DNA from 4 places in the Microcoleus sp. A6-C6 genome. Region 1 is predicted to be linked to each of the others. Evidence: riboswitches for the same ligand, from Rfam matches in the RefSeq annotation. Region 1 holds a riboswitch; each other region holds the start of a gene.
The links. Region 1 has a riboswitch for cobalamin ahead of QUB52_RS13390 (hypothetical protein). Riboswitches for the same ligand answer to the same signal wherever they lie in the genome.

Region 1 (3,144 bases):
AACGGCTGCCATAGCTTTGTACCCAGCCATTTGCAGTGAAGGCGAATCCATCCAACTGTTGTCCGAAATATTCCACCATATCGGTGCGCTCAAATTCGCCATGCACTAACACATCTAGCCCAATTTCTTCTTGAATTTTAATGCTCTCGGCAATTTGAGCGTCGATCGCAGTTTGATAGTTTTCCTGATTCAATTCACCCTTTTTGTAGCGCAGCCGCAGTTGTCGCACTTCCGGGGTTTGAGGAAACGAGCCGATCGTTGTAGTGGGAAAAATGGGCAGAGAAATCTGTTTTGATAGCCGCAAACCGTAGGATAATTTGCGTTGAAAGTCATTCGTTGTCAAGCTTTTTAGACGTTACTGCACGGCAATATTGGTCGGGCTAAATTTCTCGAAGGTTGTCCAAGCCTCGCTAATTTTAGCGCGATCGCTTCCAGTTTCTTCTCCGGCTAAACTGCGTGCCAAAAACTTCACAGCTTGCAGTTTTTGTTCGGCAAAACTCAACACGTTGCGGAGAGGTTCTGGCAACTTTGTTTCCCGTGCGGCATCGTAGGGAACAAACTGCAATGATGCCGACGGCTGAATTACAATATCGGGCGTAATTCGCTGAATATCTTGCAGCACTGGTAGCACTTCTTCTGGACGAATTTGCCAAATATTGCGAGCATCTACAATTCCCACACCCAATCGTTTATCAGCAGGAAATCCCTGTTCTTTAAGCAATTCCAAATTGCGTCCGCGAGTGAAATCTAAGCTAATTGCAGCAACTGGTAACTGCATCACCCAAGGATAGGTATCTCCCAAATCATCAAAGTAAGTAACTAAATCGATGGGAAGTTTAATTTCAGCGAAGGAACTATAGGTTGACTCAAAGGCTTCTTTGAATTGGCCAGCATCCCCCATAACCAAAGCAGGTTCGTGAATTTGAACTTCAGAAATACCCAAGTTTTTTAATGCTTTCAGCAACGCAATATAACGCTCTAGCAATCTTGAAACTGCTTCATTTAAGGGTATATCAAACCGACTCAATCGCAGTAAAGTAATGGGGCCTAAGACAATAGGTCTTACTTTTTCGCCTAATAAAGTTTGAGCGCGATTAACTGTTTCTAGAAAGTCGCTGAAATCGGCAGGCTGCCATTCTGAGGGAATTTCTGGTACCAGGTAGTGATAGTTGGTGTCGAACCATTTAGTCATTTCTAGCGCCGGTATTCCTTCTTTGCCCCGCGCCATTGCAAAGTAGCGATCTAAACCTGATAAATGCTGAAAGCGATCGGGGATTAACCCCAGGCGAACTGTCCAATCCAGAACATGATCGTAGAGGGTAGTATCGCCAACACCGATGCGATATATACCTGATTTTAGCTGTGTTTGCCAGTTTTCTATTTCTAGTTTTCTGACTGTTTGCAGTAGATTATGTGCATTTAATTTGTTACTCCAAAAGGCTTCTAGTGCCTTCTTGACTTCACGATTTTTACCAATGCGAGGATATCCAATGGTTGCAGTTGAAATTGACATAATTTTTCCTAAGTATGGTTAATCAATAAATAGAGTCATCAGTACAAAGAGCGATCGCAATTGACTGAATTTTTACTATTGATATTTTCTGAATTATCCAGTTGAGTTTTTGACATTCCATAGAAAATTTGTCGGAAAATAAGGGTATCCGATGCTGAATTTTCTATAGCAATGCCATCAGATTGCAATGTGACGCATCCAAGACAAAATTATCTGAACTTCCAACATAGCCATAACAAAGCTGTTAGAAATTACAGCAGGCAAAAGCCCAGTAATATTTCTTGCATCTAAAACTAGATAATGCTGTTGAGGCTAACTTTTTTAACTCACTGTGTCGCCCTAGAAACCAATTCCACCACAGGTTTCTCACGGGTTAAGGAGCATAATAGCCGATCGCGCAGCGTCTCTAAAATCGAATCGAATTGAAAACAAAATGCTGAAGACATCCGTACCTCGCAGATGGATTAAATTGAACAATACAATCGGCGGGCATCCTGACTAAGAAACGACTATACGCTTCATCACAGTTGCGGGACAGCGCCGGGTTCGCACCGGACTTTCCCCGTTTCCTCTGGTGGGTGATCTCCACAAGAACCGATTAGGTCATACCATAGCACATTTTTCAAAATATGCAACCCCTAAAATCAAGTCTGGCGATCGAATATCATCAATAATCTTGGACGCAAGCGCGATTTGAAACCGGGTTTTTTACCAAAATCCTTCGTTCCAGCCAGCAAATTAGGCAAAAACCCGGTTTCTTTGGTTTCGATGCGTAAGTCCCGATCGAAATCATTTGCCTGCATCTTTAAGATTCGGCGTTGCTTAATCAGGGTATGAAAAAGAATTAGGCAAAAATCCAGAAGCTTTGTGGACAATGGTTTTTATGATTTGCATATTTAGCCGTTCATACCGTAAATCAGCAACGCCAAAGCCGAATATTTGCCACCCAAACCTTCAACAATTGTCCGCGTATTGGCAACCAGCATTTGGCGATCAATATCGCCTGCACTTCCCAGTTTAAGATTTGTTGCAATTTGAGTAAATCTAGCTCGCCAGTGATAACAAAATAATCCAATGTGGGTAAAATAATTTTATCAGGGCAACTCGAAGCAGCGAACAAGTTTACATCAGAAACCGGGTGGGAGTGATGAGTACAGTTTTAGTGGTGGAAGATTCCCGCAGCCAGCGGGAGTGCATTTCACATCAGTTGAGATGCAGCGGATTAAATGTAATTCAAGCATCAGACGGTGTGGAAGCGCTGGATAAAGTTGGAAGAAATTCCCCAGATTTAGTATTATTAGATATCGTAATGCCCCGCATGGACGGTTACGGAGTTTGCCGTTTAATTAAAGCTAATCCCGAAACTCGGAATATACCGATCGTATTTTTAACCGGGAAGGGACAGCAGTTAGCTTTGTTCTCCAGGGCGATCGATCGCGCCGAAGCGTATGTTAGCAAACCTTGGCAGCCGAGGGAACTTTTGTCAACGATCAAAAAAGTGTTACTAAATGCCAATATTAAGTTCGATCGAGCTTCAGCGGACGCTTGGACGGAATACGGTATTTTAAACTTAAGTACGATCGAACTGTATCAAAGTAGCGCCGATGCTTGGACAAAATATAGCACTCAAA
Region 2 (3,144 bases), on a different contig from region 1:
TCGCCAAATGACTCCCGATGTTCTCGCAACTGCTGATATACTCGAAGCATTTGCTCGATCGCGCGGGGCATCTCGGTGACAGTCACAGCGGGGAAGATTTGCCGTCCAAAGGGCAAGTCTTTTTTACCTACATAAATGTTGTAACCTGCGATCGTCTGGTTTCCCTGCTCAATCTGAATTCCTATTAGGGTGATGTCTATTGGCTGGTGTTGGGCGCAGGATTTTTCGCAGCCGCTGAAATGGATGTTGATCGATCGGTTGATCGTCAGTTTTTGCGCTAAATCCCTCGCCATTTCTAGGGCGTGACTTTGAGTATCTGTCGCCGCCGACGCGCAGCCGCTGCTACCGGCGCAAGCAACTAAGCAGGAATCTAGGTTAGTTGCGGATGAGTGCAATCCTAAATCGGCGATTTGCTGTTTGACCTCAGAAACTTGGGAGTTGGGGATGTCGGAAATCACCAGATTTTGCCACGGTGTAAGCCTCAGAGTGCCGTTGGCGAGATTTTTGGCTAAGTTTGCCAAATTCCGCAGTTGCTTTGATTCTAGCTTGCCTAAAGGCAGGGCAATGCCGATGTAGGAGAAATCCGACTGTTGCTGACGGTGGATGCCGAGATTGGCGTTAGGTTCGATCGCTCTTTCTGAAAGTTCGATCGCGCTTCGCCTCAAGGGAAACGGCAATTTTGTCTCTACTTTTTCGAGATAACTTTCAACGCCCCAATCGGCTAGCAAGTGCCGCAAGCGCGGTTTTTTGCCCTCAATTCGCGGCCGATTTTTGGTGTATTCCAGATAGACATTAGCGAGGGCTGCTAATACTGAAATAGTTTGCGATTGTTCGAGAATAATTGCTGTATTGCTGTTTAAATGTAGGCGGAAAACTATTTCATAATTTGTCGGAATGCTTTCTGCTACTAATAAAATATCGTTCCGTAAATTGCGGATTGAGACTAATTCCCCGCCATCAAAACCAATGCTGAATTTAGCGGAAAGTTCCGATAACTCAGGATGAGTTTGCAGGTAATCATCCCAAGCTTTCACTAGGGGGCGAGTATCGAGTAACTGCTGTCTGTCGATTCCTGCTGTTGGGCTTGCCATCATATTACGAATCGGGTCAACTTCAACGCGGCGAGACGCTAATCCCAATTCCTGCAAATCTTGCCAAACTTCTGGGGGAATTTCTGAGTGCAATTCTCTAATTTGCAAATTTGCGCGATTTGTGATTTGCAAACAGCCGGTACTGTAGCGATCGACTAAATTGGCGATCGACCAACATTGTTGTACGCTTAAAATTCCCCCCGGAATCCGCATCCTCGATAATATTCCGTCGCGGGCGCGAGAACCGGAGAATAGGCCCGGACAAGTCGGTAAATCAGTCAAAACTAACAAATAATCTCCTTCCCCGTGCGACGCAGGGAACCTACAAGTAAACGCGCAAAACGCGCCCCGAAATCGGCATTCTGACTCTCACAGTTGCGGCACAGCGCCGGAATTGCACCGGACTTTCCCGCTTTCAGGTTTAAGAAATGTATCACAAGTCGATCGCCCGCAGCGAAAATTCTCAACTTTCTTAACAAATGCCCGCTAATTTTGTATAGTTTTCAGAGGAATAGCGAGAAACAGACTTTTTTACAAAAATATAAAGGTTGCAGACCGCAGATTCGCTAAAAAACCCGGTTTCTTTGGTTAAAGTGCATCCAGGACTCAGTTAAATTGATTCGCTGGCCCAGATTCATACCAATGCAACGATACTTGTTATTTTATGGTTAATTTGGCTTGGCTAGTGCGATCGCCCATTGCCCCAGTAATAGTAACAGTTCCCGGTCGCAGCGCTTGAAATGTGCCCGCTGATTGCGTTTGAGCAAGCAACGGCTCCAGATTGGGAGATTTGCTGGGTGCACCAGGTATCGGTTGCTGATAGTCTGTAGTCGAAAATCGGAAATAAGTTACTGGCGGAAGCAATCTCCCCTTTGAATCGGAGACAAACATTTTAAAGGTAATGCGATCGCCCACGCGGACGGTTGCAACTTCTGGTAGAATCCGAAGTGTCCAATCAGGCGGGTAAACAATACCGGACATAGAGAGTGTTTCTTCTCCACCTTTTTTTGCGAAGACGGAAAACTCTCCCGGCGCAATACCAGTCACAATTCCCTTTGAGGAAACTTTGACGATTCCTGCATTGTCAGACGACCACACCCACTGTTTCTCGGACTGCGTATTTCGTACATTACACCCTGAAGGGTCGTCGGTACTCGCGATTTTTAGCTTAGTCGTTTGACCCACAATTAAAGGATTTACTTCCGAAGAATCGTAGTAAAGGCAAGGGGGACCGTCAACTAGACGTAGAAATGCTCGGTTCTCCCATACCGTAATACCTGTGAATCCGAATAACAGAACAATCGCAGTTACGCAGCCGAACCCGATTACTTCGTTCTCTTTTTTCTTCATATTTAATATTGGTTTTTTTTGTATCTATTGATGAACTTGGCTTTGAGTATGTTGTCGCAAGCTGCGTGAAGCGAAGCTATCCCGTAGGGAATCGCCCAAACATCGAGTCGCAAAAAGTAGCAGAAAGACTGGGAATGAGGCAAGTAGAAGCAAGAATTATGAATAAAAATCCCATATTATTCTTGAGAATTGATAAGTTGTAATTAACAGTAAAAACTCAATGGACAAATGGCTTTCGGTGGTGGGGATTGGCGAAGACGGACTTTTGGGATTGAGCCCGATCGCCCTTTCCCTACTCGATCAATCTAAAATCGTTGTCGGGGGCGCGCGCCACCTCGCAATGCTACCAACAGACGACACCCGCGAAAAATTAATTTGGGCTTCACCACTACAAACAACAGTTGACAGCATCATCAGCCGTCGAGGAGAGTCTGTTTGCGTGCTCGCAAGTGGCGATCCGATGTGTCACGGGATTGGTGTCACGCTGTCGCGCCAAATTCCGATCGCCGAAATGACAATAATTCCCGCAGCATCGGCTTTTAGTCTGATTTGCGCGCGTTTGGGTTGGGCGCTGGCGGATGTTGAGACTTTTAGTTTAACAAATCGCCCGATCGCCTCGATCGCCCTTGCTTTCTATCCCGGTGCACGCTTGCTGGTGTTGAGTGCCGATCGACACACACCGGGAAAAGTCGCCGAATTGTTG
Region 3 (3,144 bases), on a different contig from region 1:
TGTCTTACAATGAAGATCGGTAGCATTGAGGAATTTATTTATGACGATCGCAATTGAGCGCATTACCCTTGAAGAATTTCTGAAACGGCCAGAAACGAAACCAGCCAGCGAATACATTGAAGGCGAGATCGTCCAAAAACCTATGCCGAAAACAAAGCACAGCCTATTGCAATTAAGAAGCTGCAACGAAATTAATTGTGTGACTGAAACTCCCAAGATAGCTTATGCTTTTCCTGAGTTGCGGTGTACGTTTGGCGGGCGATCGATTGTTCCCGATGTTGCGGTACTATTGTGGGAACAGATTCAATTTGATGAGAACGGCGAACCGTTGGATGATGTGCTAATTGCACCCTATTGGGCGATCGAAATCCTGTCGCCACAACAAAGCTCAAATCGCGTAACTAAAAAAAATATTCACTGTCTGCAACATAATTGTCAGTTGGGATGGCTAGTCGATCCAGGCGATCGATCAATTTTAGTATTTTTACCCAATCAACAACCGCAATTCTGCGAAGGTAGCGATGTCGTTCCCGTGCCCGAAATGATTCCCATGAGTATCACTGCCGAACAAGTGTTTAGCTGGCTGAGAATGCAAGCATAAACAGCAGGTTCTTAGTGAGGACTTGGCGTTGCTGATTGACGGTATGAATTAAGTTCTACCCAAAACCTCAACGACCCAAAAAGTCTATGTTTTACTCAATGGTAAAAAAAGTCAATTCATACTCAAGTTCAGCAACGCCAAATTTTCGTTCCTTATCTCTAATTTCCCAGCGGTGGAATCTTCGCCAAAACACCTTTTTTCAAAGCTTGAGGACGCTCAGACCAAGGCAACAAACCATCCGGCTTAGCATAATATTGACTCGCACATTCAAGCACAGCCTCGACGCTTTCCGGCTCATTGGCAGGCAAATCACCAAACAAATAAGTATACTTTCCAGCAGCAGCAAAAGACACGGCACAAGCATGACTGCAAGCACTCATACACTCAACTTCCCGAATATCAAATTCATCTGAAAACTTCCAATCTTTAGCGAGTTTCGATAAATCTTCCATGAATTGTTGGCCGCCACTTTTACCTTCGCGCTTGCCATCTTTCCAAACACTAGCGCAAGCAGTACAAACTAAAAGACAGTGTTTTGTGCGTACAGCCGTGTTAGTTCCATTCATCATCCATACCTCGTAGATGCGTGTAAAAGTGAGTTAGATATCGGCGGGCATTCTGACTTGAGAAACCACAAGGATTTCATTACAGTTGCGGGACAGCGCCGGACTTGCACCGAACTTTCCCCGTTTCCTCTGGCGGCTGCTCCCCGCTAGAACCGATCGCAAATTCAAATCTTACCACACTTGCCGCCCTTTCCCAAAAAAGTTATGTTGGTAACAGCGATTTTTAATATCTACCCACATAAATTAACCCCGTTCGTAGTAAGGACTTTAGTCCTCTGATATTTCTGCGGACTGAAGTCCTCACTACAAACCTTATGAACACCTTCCCCGACTTTTCCACCCACGGCTATCAACTAACCAGCGAACTCGGATACAACAGTCTGGGCGGGCGCGTCACCTATCTCGCTACAAAAATTAACACAAATAAGCCCGTTGTTATTAAGCAATTTCAATTCGCCCAATTAGGTGCTAGCTGGGCGGAATACGATGCTTACGAACAAGAAATCAAAGTGCTCAAAAAGCTCGCACACCCGGGAATTCCCCGCTATCTCGATGCTTTCGGGACTGACAGCGGATTTTGCATGGTGCAGGAATACAAAAATGCCGAATGTGCGATCGCCCGGACTTTCTCGCCGCCGGATATTAAACAAATTGCGATCGCCACTTTAGAAATTCTAGCTTACCTGCAATCCCAAAAACCGTCCGTAATCCACCGCGACATCAAACCAGAGAACTTATTAATCGATGACGAGTTAAATGTTTACTTAGTAGACTTCGGTTTTGCCCGCTTAGGAGGTGGAAACATCGCCGCCAGCAGCGTTGTCAAAGGCACAATGGGATTCATGCCACCAGAGCAAATGTTTAACCGACAATTAACACAAGCATCCGACCTTTACGGCTTGGGGGCGACGCTGATTTGCCTATTAACAGGTACAAAATCCGTGGATGTCGGTAACTTAATTGATGATAATTATAGCATTCATTTCCGGCATTTAGTACCGCCATTGCAGCAGGGTTGGATGAACTGGCTGGACAGGATGGTAGCACCGAGATTGCAGGATCGACATCAGTCAGCGACTGAGGCTTTAGCCGTTCTGAAATCTCTGGATGTTAGTAGCTTGCCGAAAGTGAGGCTTGAGCGCGATACGCTGGAATTTGCCGCTACAGAATATGGAGAAACAATAACACAAACCATCGCAATTAGCAACCCAATTCCCGATACAATGCTTTGTGGCAGATGGGAAGTCGCGCCGCATCCGAATGATCCGCCGCATACACCTTACGATCACCCTTGGATCTCGTTTGAGCCGCAGAAATTTGAGAGCAATAATTTTGATGTCAAAATCCTAGTTGATACCAAACAATTGTTGGCAAGTCAAGCTTATGAGCGCTATATAATCTTCCATACAAATTCCGAACCCGACACTTATCAACTCAAAATTAAAGTCACAACAGCTCTCCTTCCTATACCAAAACTAACTACTTTATTGTCTAAGGGCAACCTGATTTTGATCTGCTGGTTGGTGTTATTCGGCTTTCTATTTAGTATGGGCAGCAACTATGAGATTGCTTTGGGTATTATTATGAGCTTAGTCTATGGATTTGCAGTTGCTGAAATCACACTCTTAGCAGAATCACATGGAAATAAAAAAACTTGGGTAGGAGGAGTATTAGGATCGCTAATAGGATTAATTTTATATTTTTTCGTTTTGTCTGTTGTTACTGAAGTTATTCGTAATTTACCCCTATCGAACAATACAATTCTATCAATTGCTGCCTCGATAGGGATGGTAATTGCGCTGATATTCTTTAGTTTATGTGGAGCTGCACTTGGAAGTATGATGAATAGGAATTTGGCTATGATTATTGCTATTATCGGGCAATTTTTATTATTTGCATTGTTTGCATTGTTTTCTTTCGTGGCAATGATATTCGATGAGGCTTTCAATGCAGCATTTTTTATTTTCCTAAGCAATT
Region 4 (3,144 bases), on a different contig from region 1:
TTAAAGTCGTCGGCGCGTGTCTAAAATTTGTTGTTGCAATTCCTCGAAAGCGGGCATTTTTGAGTTATCATTTTTCTCAAATATCGCCTTTATTTGGTCGATTAGCTCGATCGCCAGCGGTACGCCAAGCTGCAATTGTTCCAAGACATCCCGCTGAGCAAAAACGGTTTCCGGTGTTCCTTCTAGAATCAATTTTCCGCGATCCATCACAAACACCCAATCAGCCCAGCGGTAGATGAAATCGAGGTCGTGACTTGCTAAAAGGATGGTAGTTCCGGCTGCGTGGATTTGTTGCAGCAAACCGATGAGTTGTTTGGTGTGGCGCGGATCGAGATAGGCGGTAGGTTCGTCTAACAGCAGGAGTTTGGGTTTGAGAATCATGATATCTGCGATCGAAACGCGCTTTTTTTGTCCTAAACTGAGGTTATGGATTGGTTCGCGGGCGAGTTCGCTTAAGTTGAATTGCTCGATCGCCTTTTCCACTTTTTCAGCAATATCAGATTCCGGCAATCCTAGATTGTACAATCCGTAGGAGATATCTTCTTCTACTGTGGAAGCGACTAATTGATGTTCGGGATTTTGAAAGACGAGTCCGATTTGTTGGCGCAGTTGCGTGAGATATTTGCGATCGTAGCGGAAGGGTTCGCCTTCCCAGCTAATCATGCCATGTTGCGGTTGGTACAAGCCATTTGCTAGCAGAAACAAGGTGGTTTTGCCGCAGCCGTTTTGACCGATGAGTCCGCAGCGCTTCCCAGCGGGGATTTTGAGGCTTAAATCTTGAATTGCTACTCGCGAACCGCAGGGATATGAGTAGGAAGTGCGATCGAATTCGAGAATTGATTGAGACATATATTGATAATTAGATAAGATAAGATAAGATAAGATAAGACGGCGAATGGAATTCGCGACTATATAAACGATGTCCGCCTCCGCGGACTGAAGAAGATAACGTAATTTTAAGGGCTTTTCTTCAACCCGCGGAGGCGGGTTTTGTCTGTATAGACGCGGTTTCAACCGCCGATTCTTCTATTAACCGCGTTTATCTTTTTCTATCAACTGCCAAAGTTGAATCTCATAACAAAGATGCTGTTCAAAAAGTTGACTCGCCTCCAATCCTTCAACCACCAATTTTTTAAACCAGCGACGAAATATCCAACGCAGGAATTTATGAATTGGCGGAACTGCGATCGAAATTAAATCCGCAACATAAATCATTGTGTTCAGTCCATACCTGCGGAAAGTATCGACATATAGGTCAATTGTTGGTAAAATATGAGTGGAAATATCCTCAGCTTTTACTAAATTAAACCCCGCTTGCATTAATGCAGTTTCCAGCTCTTTGACAACATGACAATTAGAAAACATTCCTTCTGTATAATTAGGATTAGATCGCATCATATCCGCAAGCAGTACGTAGCCTCCAGGATTGAGTACAGTCGCCGCACCTTTAGCTATATCGACAGCAGACATATATTGGCTACTTTCGCTAAAGAGAACCAAATCGTAGGAGTGGGTGGCTTGGAAGTCTTCAAATTTGGTGAGGTGGAAGATGGCGCGATCGCCTGTACACTTGAGAAAGCGCTGTTGTTGGAACGGATCGGGCGCGAGTCCTTCCACTGCAAAAGCGCGATCGAGCAAATAAGCCGCATTTCCACCAATCCCGCATCCTACATCCAGCACAGTCTTGACTTCTTTGGGGATAAAATCTAACAATTTATCTGTGTAAGCTTGCTGAGCGTTGCGCAGGCGTGCGATCGTGAGTTCATCAGCAGGAACCGGCAGAGTCTTCCAATAGCCGTAATGAAGATAGGGCGAATCTGTCAGCCCCAAATAGTAATTCAGCGCTGCATTTTGGTAGCGAGTTACTTTGGAAATAGAAATTGATGTTTGCTTCGACATGGAGAGAATCGGGTAAATTTTAAGATTTCCGGGAGGGTTGAAATTCTTCCCAGCGCTTGCATATATGTTAATAGCACTGAATGGCAGAAATTTTCAACTTTTGCCACAAAATCCAAAATTCCCTTGTCATTCGCGATCGACAAACCGACAACAACAGCAGATTAATTGTAAAAATACTGAACTAACCATCATCTATACCTCGCAGATGAAAACAACAGGTAAACAAATCGGCGGGCATCCTGACTCGGAGATTTAACTATCCTAGTATCATCTCATTACAGTTGCGGGACAGCGCCGGATTTTCACCGAACTTTCCCCCTTGCGTCTGATGGCTGTTCTCCATCAGAGCCGATCGATCTGCCGAGATATTAGCACTATTTTAGATATTTCACAAAATACTGATTCTGTTGGGCGATCGCCCATTTACCACATTTTTCATAATTCTTTCATTTTTAGGGGTTCTGTGATAAATTCAAAAAATGAAAAGATTATGAAAATCAGCGATCGTCGATCGGGCTGTCTGCCGTAATCTGTGGCAAATTTAGCTAGCATTTTGAAATATATGCCCAAAAATCCTCAAATTCTCACTCCATCTCGCCCTTTCCCCCTATCCCTCCTCTCCTCTCCCGTTTGGAAACAGTATCAGATAATTGGGTTGGGGCTGCTGCTGGGAGTGTGCGTCAGCGGGTGCAACACTCAGACGACGGTTGAGCCTCCAACCAATCAAAATCGAGCTTCTAGCCCAACCGCCACCGATTCGACCCGAAAAGACAAAAAAGTTATTCTCACCACCTTCACGGTGCTAGCAGACATGGCGGAGAACGTCGCCGGTGACAAGGCAACTGTTCAATCCATTACCAAGCCAGGGGCGGAAATTCACGGCTATGAAGTCACTCCCAGCGACTTAACACGAGGGCAAAAAGCCGATTTAATTTTAGACAATGGCTTGAGCTTAGAACGCTGGGCAACTCGATTTTATAACAGTTTTCCCAAGGTTCCTCACATTACTTTGAGCGAGGGAGTCCAACCCGTTAATATTGCTGGCGATGCCTATCAAGGTAAACCAAATCCCCATGCTTGGATGTCGCCCAAAAATGCTTTGATTTATGTTGATAATATTCGCAAGGCTTTAGGAAATATCGATCCGGCTAATGCTGCAACCTATGACGCAAATGCCGCCAAATACAGTGAACAAATTCGGGCGATCGACGAAAAACTCAAACAAGCTATTTCAGCCATTCCCCC

Region 2: another riboswitch for cobalamin. It lies ahead of cobG (precorrin-3B synthase); the one in region 1 lies ahead of QUB52_RS13390 (hypothetical protein).
Region 3: another riboswitch for cobalamin. It lies ahead of QUB52_RS03550 (DUF1636 domain-containing protein); the one in region 1 lies ahead of QUB52_RS13390 (hypothetical protein).
Region 4: another riboswitch for cobalamin. It lies ahead of QUB52_RS10475 (class I SAM-dependent methyltransferase); the one in region 1 lies ahead of QUB52_RS13390 (hypothetical protein).

Annotation. Positions count from the first base shown of each region.
Region 1 is NZ_JAUBVR010000027.1:73,463-76,606, forward strand. It holds gene metE (5-methyltetrahydropteroyltriglutamate--homocysteine S-methyltransferase) at 1-343, opposite strand, end outside; gene QUB52_RS13390 (hypothetical protein) at 356-1,513, opposite strand; cobalamin riboswitch at 1,981-2,127, opposite strand; gene QUB52_RS13395 (hypothetical protein) at 2,158-2,316, opposite strand; gene QUB52_RS13400 (response regulator) at 2,661-3,144, shown strand, end outside.
Region 2 is NZ_JAUBVR010000083.1:18,532-21,675, reverse strand. It holds gene cobG (precorrin-3B synthase) at 1-1,382, opposite strand, end outside; adenosylcobalamin-variant (AdoCbl-variant) riboswitch at 1,439-1,518, opposite strand; gene QUB52_RS24610 (hypothetical protein) at 1,749-2,441, opposite strand; gene cbiE (precorrin-6y C5,15-methyltransferase (decarboxylating) subunit CbiE) at 2,662-3,144, shown strand, end outside.
Region 3 is NZ_JAUBVR010000004.1:75,673-78,816, forward strand. It holds gene QUB52_RS03545 (Uma2 family endonuclease) at 41-601, shown strand; gene QUB52_RS03550 (DUF1636 domain-containing protein) at 760-1,170, opposite strand; cobalamin riboswitch at 1,193-1,339, opposite strand; gene QUB52_RS03555 (serine/threonine protein kinase) at 1,482-3,144, shown strand, end outside.
Region 4 is NZ_JAUBVR010000019.1:23,516-26,659, reverse strand. It holds gene QUB52_RS10480 (energy-coupling factor ABC transporter ATP-binding protein) at 1-849, opposite strand; gene QUB52_RS10475 (class I SAM-dependent methyltransferase) at 1,030-1,899, opposite strand; cobalamin riboswitch at 2,112-2,267, opposite strand; gene QUB52_RS10470 (metal ABC transporter substrate-binding protein) at 2,432-3,144, shown strand, end outside.